DNA from 4 places in the Aquabacterium sp. TM01 genome. Region 1 is predicted to be linked to each of the others. Evidence: predicted binding sites of a transcription regulator. Region 1 holds the regulator's gene; each other region holds the start of a gene.

What was found. The regulator sigma-54, encoded in region 1, starts transcription at its own class of promoters, with help from an activator protein. The targets are predictions, from matches to a motif close to TGGCANGNAANCTGCTTT.
Region 2: the regulator sigma-54 is predicted to act here: its motif matches at 1,448-1,465, upstream of AC3WW4_RS07370 (PEP-CTERM sorting domain-containing protein).
Region 3: the regulator sigma-54 is predicted to act here: its motif matches at 1,476-1,493, upstream of AC3WW4_RS09470 (nitrate/nitrite transporter).
Region 4: the regulator sigma-54 is predicted to act here: its motif matches at 1,395-1,412, upstream of AC3WW4_RS07280 (circularly permuted type 2 ATP-grasp protein).

Annotation. Positions count from the first base shown of each region.
Region 1 is NZ_AP046529.1:2,897-6,102, forward strand. It holds gene AC3WW4_RS00205 (DUF599 domain-containing protein) at 355-1,065, opposite strand; gene AC3WW4_RS00210 (RNA polymerase factor sigma-54) at 1,154-2,692, opposite strand; gene lptB (LPS export ABC transporter ATP-binding protein) at 2,706-3,206, opposite strand, start outside.
Region 2 is NZ_AP046529.1:1,588,376-1,591,581, reverse strand. It holds gene AC3WW4_RS07375 (SulP family inorganic anion transporter) at 1-1,353, shown strand, start outside; gene AC3WW4_RS07370 (PEP-CTERM sorting domain-containing protein) at 1,512-2,186, shown strand; gene chrA (chromate efflux transporter) at 2,350-3,206, opposite strand, start outside.
Region 3 is NZ_AP046529.1:2,070,662-2,073,867, forward strand. It holds gene AC3WW4_RS09465 (bifunctional protein-serine/threonine kinase/phosphatase) at 1-127, shown strand, start outside; gene AC3WW4_RS09470 (nitrate/nitrite transporter) at 152-1,414, opposite strand; gene dcd (dCTP deaminase) at 1,582-2,151, shown strand; gene AC3WW4_RS09480 (DUF1801 domain-containing protein) at 2,390-2,785, shown strand; gene AC3WW4_RS09485 (3',5'-nucleoside bisphosphate phosphatase) at 2,811-3,206, shown strand, end outside.
Region 4 is NZ_AP046529.1:1,565,993-1,569,198, reverse strand. It holds gene AC3WW4_RS07280 (circularly permuted type 2 ATP-grasp protein) at 1-1,342, opposite strand, end outside; gene AC3WW4_RS07275 (methyl-accepting chemotaxis protein) at 1,536-3,095, shown strand; gene AC3WW4_RS07270 (hybrid sensor histidine kinase/response regulator) at 3,120-3,206, opposite strand, start outside.

The sequences.
Region 1 (3,206 bases):
AAGAGGCACCCCACACGGCGCCGCCGGGAGAGGGGCCATGACGCCGATCATCGCCACCTCGCCAGGTGTCAGAGGCCGACCGAGACGCTGGGCGAGACCCGTGGCCTGAGTCAGAGCGGGCCGCGTCGCGTGTGTGCGGGTCACGTCCGCCGGGAGCGCGCCCGTATGAGGCACGTCCCTGTGCGCCACTTCCGTGCGCCTCACTGCCATGTGGATCGCGTCCCTGTGGTGAGCGGGTGGACGAAGGGGCGCGGTCGCGCGTCTCCCCCGAGGGGCGTCCGGTGGCCGGGGACACGACGGGGCGGCGGGGGGGCTTGATGGGCATGATGGGGTCGCAATGAAAAGAGAACGCGGTCAAGGGCGCAAGATGGCCAGCACGTCGGAGCGGAATTCTCGCCGATACAGGATCCAGAGGACAGCCAGGGTGCCCAGCGCAAAGGCCACCGGTGACACCAACCAGGCGATGACCGCAAAGGACATGTAGTAGGCCCGCAGGCCGTCGGCAAAGCTTTCGGCGGCCATGCCCATGAGTTTGCCGGCGCGGTCGCCGAACTCCTGGCGGTCGGCGCCGCCTTCGTTGAAGACGTCAACGTTGGGGGCGGCGCCCACCAGAATGGCGCCGAACGAGTAGACGCGCATGGACCAGGTGAAGCGGAAGAAGGCGTAGACGAAGACAGACAGCAGCACGATGAGCTTGATGTCGAGCACCAGCAAGGAAGTGCGCACGGCAAAGGGCAGGTCGCGAACGAACTCGCTGGCTTTCTCGGTGGTGCCGAGCACGGCCAGCAAGCCACCGATCACCAGGATGGTGGTGGAGGCCCAGAAGCTCGGGCTGCTGGCGAGGTTCTGGGTGATGGCGGCATCGACGATGCGCTGGTCGCGGTGGGTGACCTGGAGCATCCACAGGCGCCGGTAGTGGTTGGTGCTGGACAGCAGGGTGCGCTCGACGCGGGCGCGGCGGCTGGCAAATTGCGCGTAGCCGATCCAGCCGAACACGAACAGGGCCAGGGCGGCCCAGTCTTGCCAGGGCAGCATGGTGATCAGGTCTTGGAGGCGAAGCAACATGGACGAGCAATGAAAGACAGATCAGGGACACCGGTCGGGGTGGGCGGGTCGCGCCGGTCACCGGGGCGTGGCGCGGTCCCGTCCTCGCTCAGAGGGCCTTGCGCAGGTTCGCGGGGGCGATCTTGAGGGCTTCGCGGTACTTCGCCACGGTGCGGCGGGCAACCTGGATGCCCTGCTCTTCCAGCATGCTGGACAGCGCGCTGTCTGACAAGGGCTTCTTGGGGTCTTCGGCGGCGACGAGCTGCTTGATGAGCGCGCGCACCGCCGTGCTGGAGGCATTGCCGCCGGCTTCGGTGTTGAGCGAGGAGCCAAAAAAGTACTTGAGCTCGAAGGTGCCGAACGGCGTGTTCATGTACTTGGCCGTGGTCACGCGCGAGATGGTGGACTCGTGCAGGCCGAGTTCGTCGGCGATTTCGCGCAGCACCAGCGGCTTCATGGCGATTTCGCCATGGGTGAAGAAATTCTTTTGCCGGTCGACGATGGCCCGCGACACGCGCAAGATGGTGTCGAAGCGCTGCATGATGTTCTTGACGAACCAGCGGGCCTCTTGCAGGCGGGCGTTGAGGTTGGCGTGCCCCTCGCTGGCTGTGCCCCCACGCGGACCGCGACTGGAGCGCAGAGCCTGGGCGTAGTAGTCGTTGATGCGCAGCTTGGGCATGACGTCCGGGTTGAGGATGACCTTCCAGCTGCGCCCGGCCTTCTGCACGATGACGTCGGGGATGATGATGTTGGCCTCGGCGCGGGTGAAGGCGCGACCCGGCTTGGGCTCGAGCGAGACGATGAGGCTCTGGGCGTCTTTCAGCAAGGCCTCGTCGGCCCCGGTGGCGGCCATGAGCTTTTTGAAGTCGCGGCGGGCCAGCAGTTCGAGGTGCTCGCGGCAGATCGCCATGGCCACGTCACGCGCGGGCTCGGCGGGCATGCCCCGCAGTTGCAGCAACAGGCACTCGGACAGGTTGCGTGCGCCCACGCCCACGGGCTCAAGGTTCTGCAGCCAGCCCAGGGCACAGCGCAGACGCGAGAGCAACTCGTCGAGGGTGTCTTCGTCCGGCTCGTCGGGCAGGAGGCTGGCGGCGATGTCTTCGAGCGTGTCGGCCAGGTAGCCGTCCTCGTTGAGGGACTCGATGAGCATGTCGACCGCAGCCATGTCTTCGTCGCTCAGGCGGGTGCCCAGCAGTTGCTGCCTCAAGTGCTCCTGCAGGGTGATGGACAGGCTGTTGCGCTCGAGCGGGTCGAGCTCGTCGTCGCCCTGGCTTTGGCGCGCAGGGCTTTCACTGATGCCGTCGAAGTCGTCGCGCTCGGTGCCGTTTTCCCAGTCGTCGCGCTCGGTCGTGCCCATCTCGGCCGTGTCGATGCCGCTGGTGTCGGCCTCGGTGGGCGAGCTTTCGCGCTCGGCGCCGGCGTCTTCACTGCTGTTGTGTTCGTTGCGCTGACGCTCGAACTCCAGCGAGGCGGCCGTCTCCAACGGGGCGAAGTCGTCTTCGGGCTCCAGGAAAGGATTTTGTTCGAGCATCTGCTCGATTTCCTGGTGCAGCTCCAGGGTGGACAGCTGCAGGAGCCGGATGGACTGTTGCAGCTGAGGGGTCAGCGCCAGATGCTGAGACAGCCGAAACTGCAGGGAGGGCTTCATGGGCGCCGGTCGCTCACATGCGGAAGTGCTCGCCGAGGTAGACCTTACGGACCTCGGCGTTGTGGACGATGTCGGCCGGGCTACCCTCGGCAAGGACACTGCCTTCGCTGATGATGTAGGCGCGGTCGCAGATGCCCAGCGTTTCGCGGACGTTGTGGTCGGTGATGAGCACGCCGATGCCACGCGCCTTCAGGAAGCTGATGATGCGCTGGATCTCGATGACGGCGATCGGGTCGACGCCGGCAAAAGGCTCGTCGAGCAGGATGAAACGCGGCTGGGTGGCCAAGGCGCGGGCGATTTCCACACGGCGGCGCTCACCGCCGGACAGGGACAGCGCAGGGTTGGTGCGCAGCTTCTCGATGCTGAGCTCGTGCAGCAGGCCATCCAGGCGCTCCTGGATGACGGCCTTGCTCAGGCCTTTGCCGCGCTCGTCCACCTGCAGCTCCAGCACGGCGCGGATGTTGTCCTCGACATTGAGCTGGCGGAAGATGGAGGCTTCCTGCGGCAGGTAGCT
Region 2 (3,206 bases), 1.6 Mb from region 1:
CCCCTGATGGGCCTGTACGGCGCGTTCATCATCTGCACCCTCACCGCCCTGCTCGGCGGTCGACCCGGCATGGTCTCGGGCGCGGCAGGCTCCATGGCTGTCGTCATCGTCGCGCTGGTGGTGCAGCACGGGGTGCAGTACCTGCTTGCCACGGTGCTGCTGTCGGGCCTGATCATGGCCTTGTTCGGCCTGTTCAAACTGGGCAAGCTGGTGCGCATGGTGCCCCACCCCGTGATGCTGGGCTTCGTCAATGGGCTGGCCATCGTCATTGCCCTGGCGCAACTGGAGCACTTCAAGCACGACGGCGCCTGGCTCACCGGCGCGCCGCTGTACTGGATGGCCGCGCTGGTGGCCGCAACCATGAGCATCGTCTACCTGCTGCCCCGGCTGACAAGGGCGGTGCCGCCAGCCCTGGTGGCCATCGTGGGCGTGGGCTTGGTGGTGTCCCTGCTGAAGCTGCCCACCCGCACCCTGGGGGACATGGCGCACATCGCCGGTGGTCTGCCGGTGTTCGCCTGGCCTGACATTGCCTGGAGCCTGGAGACCTTGCGCATCATCGCGCCCTACGCCGTGTTGATGGCCCTGGTCGGCCTGCTGGAAACCTTGTTGACCTTGAACCTCACCGACGAAATCACCGAGAGCCGCGGCCACCCCGATCGAGAGTGCGTGGCCCTGGGCGCAGCCAACATCGCTTCGGGCCTGTTCGGGGGCATGGGTGGTTGCGCCATGATCGGGCAGACCATGATCAACCTCAGCTCCGGCGGGCGTGGGCGCCTGTCTGGCGTGGTGGCGGGCGTGATGATTTTGCTGTTCGTGCTGCTGCTGTCACCCTTGATCGAGCAGATTCCCCTGGCCGCGTTGGTGGGGGTGATGTTCGTGGTGGCGCAACAAACGTTCGCCTGGGCCTCGCTGCGGGTGATCAACAAGGTGCCCGTGAACGACGTGTTGATGATCGTGGCGGTGACCGTCATCACGGTGCTGACAGACCTAGCCACGGCCGTGCTGTGCGGCATCGTGCTGGCCGCGCTGAATTTCGCCTGGATGCAGGCACGCGCCCTGTATGCCGACAGTCACCTCGAACCCGATGGCCGCAAGCTCTACCGTGTGCATGGCACCCTGTTCTTCGCCTCGGTCACGTCTTTCCTGCAGCAGTTTGACGTGTCGAACGACCCGACCCAGGTGACACTGGACTGCGCCCACCTGAGCTTCGTTGACTACTCGGCCATTGCCGCCCTCAAAACCCTGCGAGAACGCTATGCGAAGGCCGGCAAGCAGCTGAAGGTGGTGCACCTGTCAGCGCGGTGCCGGCAGTTGCTCAGGCGAGCGGGGGTGCAGGCGGTCACACGAGGCTGACCAGACCACAAGTCGTGTCGACAATTCTTACACATTGATTCAAATTGACACCGAAAACAATCTTAAGTCATTGATTTTATTTGAAAACAAAATGTGGCATCACTATTGCTTTTGAAACAATCAGATCCCCTGTTGTTCAACTTTTTCGAGCAGTAACCATGCGCAGTACCCACCTCTTTGCCCTGGCCACGGCCTCTTTGCTGTCCCTGTCGGCTCAAGCCGCGCCCGTTTTTTACAATTCGGAAGCAGCCTTCCTGACTGCCACCTCAGCTCTGTCTTTGTCTCTGGAGACCTTCCAGAGTTACACCCCTGGTCAACCGCCGGTGACCAGCAATTTGAACTCGGGACTGAACATCAACACCAATGCCGCGTTCACATTTCAGAACAACAACAACTACTACTGCGGCGTCAATGTGAATAGCAATGGAGCTGAAAGATGCATTCAGTTCACCACGCCGAACGGCGGCAGTCTCCAAACTTTCACTTTTGACATGGGGACCGTGAACGCCTTTGGTATTTTCCTCGGTGATTTGTCCACCACTGGCGGTACAACTTTGACGCTGGGTAACAGCAACGGCGCCAGCCAGTCTTACGTTCTGCCCAACGCAAGTTCGGGGAATGAGCGCTACTTTGGTATTGTTGACCTGACAACGCCTTTCACATCGGTGACGCTGCGCAACTCGGCTGGCGGAGACGTGGTCTACATCGACAACGTCCGCTGGGGCAAAAGCCCTGTGGTGCAGCAAAGCACCGCAGTGCCGGAACCCGGCATGCTGGCCTTGCTGGGCATGAGCTTCGCCGGGGTCGCCTTGGCGCGCCGCCGCCGAGTCTGATACCGTTTCAGGGCACCCTCCAACCCCGCCACGGCGGGGTTTTTCATGGGCGCAAGAGCGGAGTGGGCAATGCTGCTGGGCTGCATCGGCATTGCCCCACCGCAATTCAAGCCTCTCTCAAGCGAGCGGTAGGCATGACTGCCGGCCCCGTCCGATCTGCGCATCAGGTGAGCCACAGGCCGCCCAGCAGCGTGGACAAGGCCACAACCACCACCGGAGGCACCCGCCCAAACACCAGCAGGCCATACGCCGCCAAGGCCAACGCCACATCGGTTGTGGCATGGATGGCGCTGGTCCACACCGGGTCGTACAGCGCCGCGCCCAGAATCCCGACCACGGCGGCGTTGACACCGGCCATCATCCGCTGGATGCCATCGCGCTGACGCAGGCTCTCCCAGTATGGCAAGGCCCCTGCCACCAGCAAGAAGGACGGTACAAAGATGGCCACCAGCAAAGCCAAACCCCCAACCCAGCCCCCCAACGGTGGCGGCATGACAGCGCCCAGGAAGGCAGCAAAGCTGAACAAGGGGCCGGGCACGGCCTGCGCAGCACCATAGCCGGCCAGGAAGGCATCGTTGCTCACCCAGCCTCCCGGCACGACGCTGGCCTGCAGCATGGGCAAGACCACATGGCCGCCCCCGAACACCAGAGACCCCGCCTGGTAGAAACTCGCCAGCGCCGACCAGAGGTAGGAGCCTGACCACGCCGCCACGGCCGGCAAGGCAAGCAGCAGCAGGCCACACAGCGTCAACAAAGCCGCCCCGGTGGTGCGGCTCACACCGCAATCCTGATGCTGCGCCGCCGGCAAATGTGGCAGCGACAGCGAGCGCCACCCGATCACGCCCCCCAGCCCCAGCACGATGACCTGGATGAAGGGCGAAGGCAGCAGCCACACCATCAAAGCAGCGCCGATGGCCACGCCGCCACGCAAGCGGTCGGGACACAGGAACTTGGACATGCCCCACACCGCTTGGGCCACCACGGCCACGGCCATGACCTTCAAGCCGTGCACCACGCCGG
Region 3 (3,206 bases), 2.1 Mb from region 1:
CAATGCGCCCCTGTCCACCCCCTTGCTCACCCGAGATCCGGCCGCCATCTGGCAAATGGCGCTGGGCATCTCGGTGCTCGTCAACCTGCTGCTGATCTACTGGCTGGTGTTCCTGCCCAAGGGCTGAGCCTGGTGAGGGCTCAGCACCCGATCAGGCCGCGTTCTGCGTGCTGCCCTGGCTGCCATAGGCCGTGGCCAGGGCGCCCGTGGTGCGCGCGCGGCCACCCTTTTCAGCCCAGGTCCGCGTCCAGCGCAGCTGCATGACCCGCATCATCACCAGCACCGCCACCCCCAGCAAAGCAAACGCCAGGAAGCCATAGAAGTACGTGCCGAAGTGCTGCTTGGACAAGCCCATCGCATTGGGAATGAACCCGCCGCCCAAGGCGCCCAGCTCCCCGATCATCGAGCCGGCCACCGCCGTCGTCACCGGCCAGCGCAAGGGCACCAACTGGAAGAGGGCGCCGTTGCCGGCACCCAGCGCAGCAAAGCACAGCATGAACAGCAGCGTGGTCAGGGCCAGGCTCTGACCCATGGCGCCACACACCACCAAAGTGATGATCGCCAACACCAACACACCCGTCAGCGTGGTGATGCCACCCCAGCGATCAGAGATATAGCCACCCAGCACCCGCGTGGCCGAGCCCATCAGCGTGGCCAGCATGGTCAACTGGCCTGCCTCGATCTTGCTCACCTTGAACTGGTCATAGAAGTAGGTCGGCAGGAAGTTCGCCAGACCGATGAAGCCACCAAAGGTGATCACGTAGATCAGACTGAAGGCCCAACCGTCCTTCTCGTACAGACAGGCGGTGTGCTCACGGAAGGTCTGGTGTTCGCGATCAGGGGGTTCCTTGGCGGCGAGGGCCATCACGATCATGGGCAGCACCATCGTGGCCGCGGCCATGCCGTAAACCGCCTGCCAACCGAAGTGTGTGGCCAGGGGCGGGGCAAACAACACGGCCAGCACCGTGCCGCTATTGCCTGCGCCGGCGATGCCCATGGCCAGCCCCTTGTACTTGGGCGGGAACCAGCCCGAACCCAGCGACAAGGCGATGCCAAAGCTGCCGCCGGCAATCCCCAGCAACACGCCCATGGCCAGCACTTCGCTGTGGGTGTCCACAAAGAAGAAGCCGAACAACAGGGCGACCACAATGAGCCCCATCTCCACCATCGCCGCACTCTTGCGTCCGATGTACTGAGACAGCAACCCCAGCGGGAAGCGCATCAAGGCCCCCGCCAGAATCGGCACGGAAATCATGAAGCCCTTTTCGGCCGGGGTCAGGTTGAAGGCTTCACTGATGAACGGCGCCATGGCACCGTTCAGCACCCAGATCGCGAACGTGAAGTCGAAATAGAGGAAAGACGCGAACAAAGTCGGGGCGTGCCCCGACCTCAAAAAGGCTTTGAAATCTGACATGGGAACCTCAGCGTGTGGTGCATCACCCGTCCGGGTGTGCGCTTGTTTTGTGCGCCGACTGCATGCGATTTCCGTGCCATCTCAGGACGCATCGACATGGTGCGTCGCGCCTGCGTTTCAGGTGCCCGTGAATCAAGCACAATCACGCCAGTGAAACAGGAGATTGCATGAGCATCAAATCAGACCGCTGGATTCGCCGCATGGCGGAAGAACACGGCATGATCGAACCCTTCGAGCCGGGCCAGATTCGCGCCAATGCCCAAGGCGAGAAAATCGTCAGCTATGGCACCAGCAGCTACGGCTACGACATTCGCTGCGCGCCCGAGTTCAAGGTGTTCACCAACATCCACTCCACGGTGGTCGACCCCAAGAACTTCGACGAGAAGAGCTTTGTGGACATCAACAGCGATGTCTGCATCATCCCGCCCAACAGCTTTGCACTGGCCCGCACGGTCGAGTACTTCCGCATTCCGCGCAACGTGCTCACCATCTGCCTGGGCAAGAGCACCTACGCCCGCTGCGGCATCATCGTCAACGTGACGCCGTTCGAGCCCGAGTGGGAAGGCTACGTCACCCTCGAATTCAGCAACACCACCCCCTTGCCCGCCAAAATCTACGCGGGTGAAGGCTGCGCCCAGGTGTTGTTTTTCGAGAGCGACGAGGTCTGCGAGACCAGTTACCGTGACCGAGGTGGCAAATACCAAGGGCAAACGGGCGTCACCTTGCCCAAGACATGACATGATCGTCATCAGACTGGCAGCGCCTGACACACGTGTGGGGTTACCGCCGGTCTTTTAGAATCTGGCTCCTGGGAAACCCTTGGTTTCTCATCCCGGATCCGCTCGGGCTCATACAAAAAATTCCAGAAGGAAGTCGCACGGGCAGCGCACTCACGGCCGAGTCATCAGACTCATGGGAGGGGGTGAGCGCGCAGGGATATCGTTTGTTGTACCCATTTTCACTGAGCCACCCCCGATGCGCCGACCGCTCCAATCCCCTGCGTTGATCAACGCGTTCTACGACAGCCTGCGCCCCGAGCAGCGCGAAACCGCGCAAGCCATGCAGCGGGCCATCCTGTCCGTGGCGCCGCACCTGCGCCCTGAGGTCAAGTGGGGCAATCTGTGCTTCATGAACGAGCACGACAACGTGATGGCCATCGCGCTGTTCAAGATGAACGCCCACCTCCAGATCTTCAACGGCGTGGCCCTGGTGCCGGAGTTTCCCGAGCTGGAGGGGGCTGGCAAGGGCATGCGCCACATCAAGTCGCGTTATCGCCAGCCGGTCAATGAGCAGCTGGTGCGCGAGCTGACCCTGGCCAGCCTGCAGGCGGCCGCCGCTGCAGCCCACCGAGCCAGTCACCGGTGGGGTTAATCGGTCGCTTGCTAGCATTGCGTCCATGCAGACCTTGAACGCCGACCTCCACTGTCACTCCAACGTGTCGGACGGCACCTTGTCGCCCGAAGAGGTTGCAGCGCGCGCGCATCGCAATGGGGTCGAACTCTGGGCCTTGACCGATCACGACGAAATCGGCGGGCAAGACCGGGCCCGTGACGCTGCCCATCGCCTGGGCATGAGCTATCTGACGGGCAGCGAGATCTCCGTGACTTTCGCGGGGGAAACCGTGCACATCGTGGGCCTGGGATTTGACGCCGCCCACGCTGACCTCGTGCAAGGCCTGGCGGCAACCCGAGGCGGTCGTGAACAACGTGCCCGCGCCATGGCGGCCGATCTGGAGCGGGTGGGCGTGCAAGGCGCGTTCGACGGGGCTCTGAAATACGTTGGCAACCCCGAT
Region 4 (3,206 bases), 1.6 Mb from region 1:
GCATGAAGGTTTGCACGGTGTGCGCGGCGGGGTCTTCGGCCACCGTCTCTTCCCAGGCGCGAACCTCTTGTGGCGTGAGGGTGAAGCCCAGCACGGTTTCCTGCTGGCCTTTGCGGCGCGCCGAGACCCCGCCCGGCGTGTTCAACGTGGGGTACGTCGGCCGGATGACCTGGCGGGCCAGTTGCGGGCGCACCGCCTCCCACGCCGAGGCCTCGCCACACCACCAGCTCGGCAGGGACGGCAAGATCAGATCCTCTCCCAGCAGGTGCGAGGACAAGGCCGGCAGGAAGCCGTGCACTGCGGGCGACTCCAGGAAGCCCGTGCCCAGCGCGTTGGCCAGCACCACATTGCCGGCCCGCACCACCTGGGTCAGCCCCGGGATGCCCAGGGTCGAATCGGTGCGCAACTCCAGGGGATCGCAAAAGTCGTCATCCAGCCGACGCAACAGGCCGTGGATGGGCGTCAAACCCTGCACGGTCTTGAGGAACAGGCGGTCATCGCGCACGATGAGGTCGCACCCCTCTACCAGGGGCAGGCCCAGGTAACGCGCCAGGTAAGCGTGCTCGAAATAGGTCTCGTTGAAAGGCCCGGGGGTCAGCAAGGCCAGGCTGGGCGTTTCGCCCTGGGCACAGGGCAGCGCCAGGGTGCTGATTGTGTCCAGCAACTGGCGGTAGGTGCTGGCCAGGTGCTGCACGTTCAGCGCCCGGTACGCCTCGGGAAAGAGGCGAGACACGATGAGACGGTTCTGCATGACGTAGCCCAGCCCCGACGGCGCCTGGGTGCGCTGCCCCACCACCCACCAGGCGCCATCCGGGCCGCGCGCCAGATCGAACGCGACCACGTGCAGGTAGACGCCCCCCAGAGGCTGGGTACCCTGCAGGCCACGCAGATACCCAGGATGGCCCAGCACCAAGGCGGAGGGCAACATGGCCTCGCGCAACAGAGTCTGCTCGCCATACGTGTCCACCAGGATGCGGTTGAGCAGGTCGGCACGCTGGGCAATGCCGCGCTCCAACCACGGCCACTCGTCGGGCGAGATCAGGTGGGGCAAAGGCTCCAGCGACCACGGCCGGCTGCTGCCACCTGCGGCGTTGTAGACGTTGTAGGTGATGCCGTCTTCACGAATCTGGCGCGCCAGCACCTCCTGGCAACGGCTGAGCTCGTCCAGCGGCGTGCCCAGCTGTTCGGCCAGCGCCCGCCAGACCGGCCGGAGCTGGCCATCGGGCAAGCGCAGCTCGTCGTGGTGCCCGGGTTCGACAGGGCGAGCGCGGCGCAGCCACTCGTCCACCCAGCCAGAGGCCGCGGACGCCGACGGATCGCGCGCAGGGGAAGTGAATGACATGGTGAGGTGTGACCCAGAAGCAGCATCGGTGTGTCCCCGATTCTCAGCCATGCAAGCAATTTATCGGCCAAGTGTAGGGCTTATTGCATGAAATGCCCGCCTTCTTCAGAGGGCGGACCAGATCAGCGTTAACCCTAGATCAGACTGTGGACCCGTCCGCTTTGATCTACCTCAACAGAATCACTGTTGCACCATGACATTCATCTCTCAACTCAAGATCGGTCAGCGCCTCGCGCTGGGTTTCGGCTTTCTGGTTGCCATGTTCATTGGCGTCCAGCTGTTCGGGGCGTCGCAAGCTGGCAAGCTCAACGACAACACCCTGGCGTTCAGCGACAACGTCGTGCCCTCGCTGACCATCATTTACAAGGTCAAGGAACAGCTGGACCTGAGTCGTCGCCTGGAACTTCGGGCCCTGTCCTCCACCTCTGAATCGGAACGCAGCAGCTCGCTCAAGGAGGCCCTGGCCGCTCAGGCCCTGGCCAAGAAATCGATGGACGAGTACGACAAGATGGTGGTGGACGCCGAGGATGGCAAGCACCTCAGCGACGTCAAATCCCAGGCAGATGCCTACGGTGTTCTGAGTGGCAAAGCCGCAGAACTGGCTTCACAGGTGGAAGCCGACCCCAGCCGCCTGGAGGCTTACCACCGCTTGGTCGCAAAGGATGGGCGTGCCAGCTTCGACGAGCTCAACAAGGCCGTGGCGCAATGGTGGGGCTACAACGAGACCCTGACGGCCCGTCTCTCCGAGTCCAGCAAACAGACCAACACCCAGGTGATCGTGATGATCAGCGTGGCCACCGTGATGGTCCTGGTGAGCTCCCTGCTGATCGCTCTCTTCACCACCCGCGCCATCACCGGCCCGATCCGCGAGGCCGTGCACGTGGCCGAGGCCGTGGCCTCGGGCGACCTGCGCTCGCGCATTGACGTCAAGAGCCGCGATGAGACCGGCCAGCTGATGTCCGCCCTCAAGGTCATGAACGAGCAGCTTTCGCACCTGGTCAGCCAGGTGCGTTTGAGCAGCGACAGCATCGCCACCGGTTCGGCACAAATTGCCACGGGCAATGCCGACCTGTCGCAGCGCACCGAAGAGCAAGCCTCCAACCTGCAACAAACCGCCGCCTCGATGGAGCAGATCAGCTCGACCGTGATGCAGAACGCCGACATCGCACGTCAGGCTGTGCAGATTGCCTCGGGTGCCTCTGCCGCCGCCAGCCAAGGTGGTGAAGTGGTGCAAAAGGTGGTCGTCACCATGGGTGACATCTCACAGTCCAGCCGCAAAATTTCCGACATCATCTCGGTCATTGACGGCATCGCGTTCCAGACCAACATCCTGGCATTGAATGCCGCGGTGGAAGCCGCGCGTGCCGGTGAACAAGGCCGAGGCTTTGCCGTGGTCGCCGGGGAGGTCCGCACGCTGGCCCAGCGCAGCGCCAACGCAGCCAAAGAAATCAAGACCCTGATCAACGAGAGCGTGGAAAAAGTGGAGGGCGGTGCCTCCCTGGTCGATGAAGCTGGCCAGCAGATGAACGGCATCGTCACGCAGGTTCAGCGTGTGACCGACCTGATCGCCGAGATCGCCGCGGCCACGCACGAGCAATCGTCAGGCATTGGTCAGGTCAGCGATGCGGTGTCACAACTGGATCAAGTCACCCAGCAGAACGCGGCCCTGGTGGAGGAATCCGCTGCCGCGTCTGAAAGCCTCAAGCACCAGGCTCAAGCCCTGAGCGACGTGGTCGCGGTGTTCAAGGTCTGATCGATCTGTCGGGCGGGCAGCACGTCAGGTGCCCGCCCCACCCAGCTGCTCATCCAGACAACGCAACAAGGCCACCACGTCCAGCGGCTTGGTCAGATAGGCGGCAAAGCC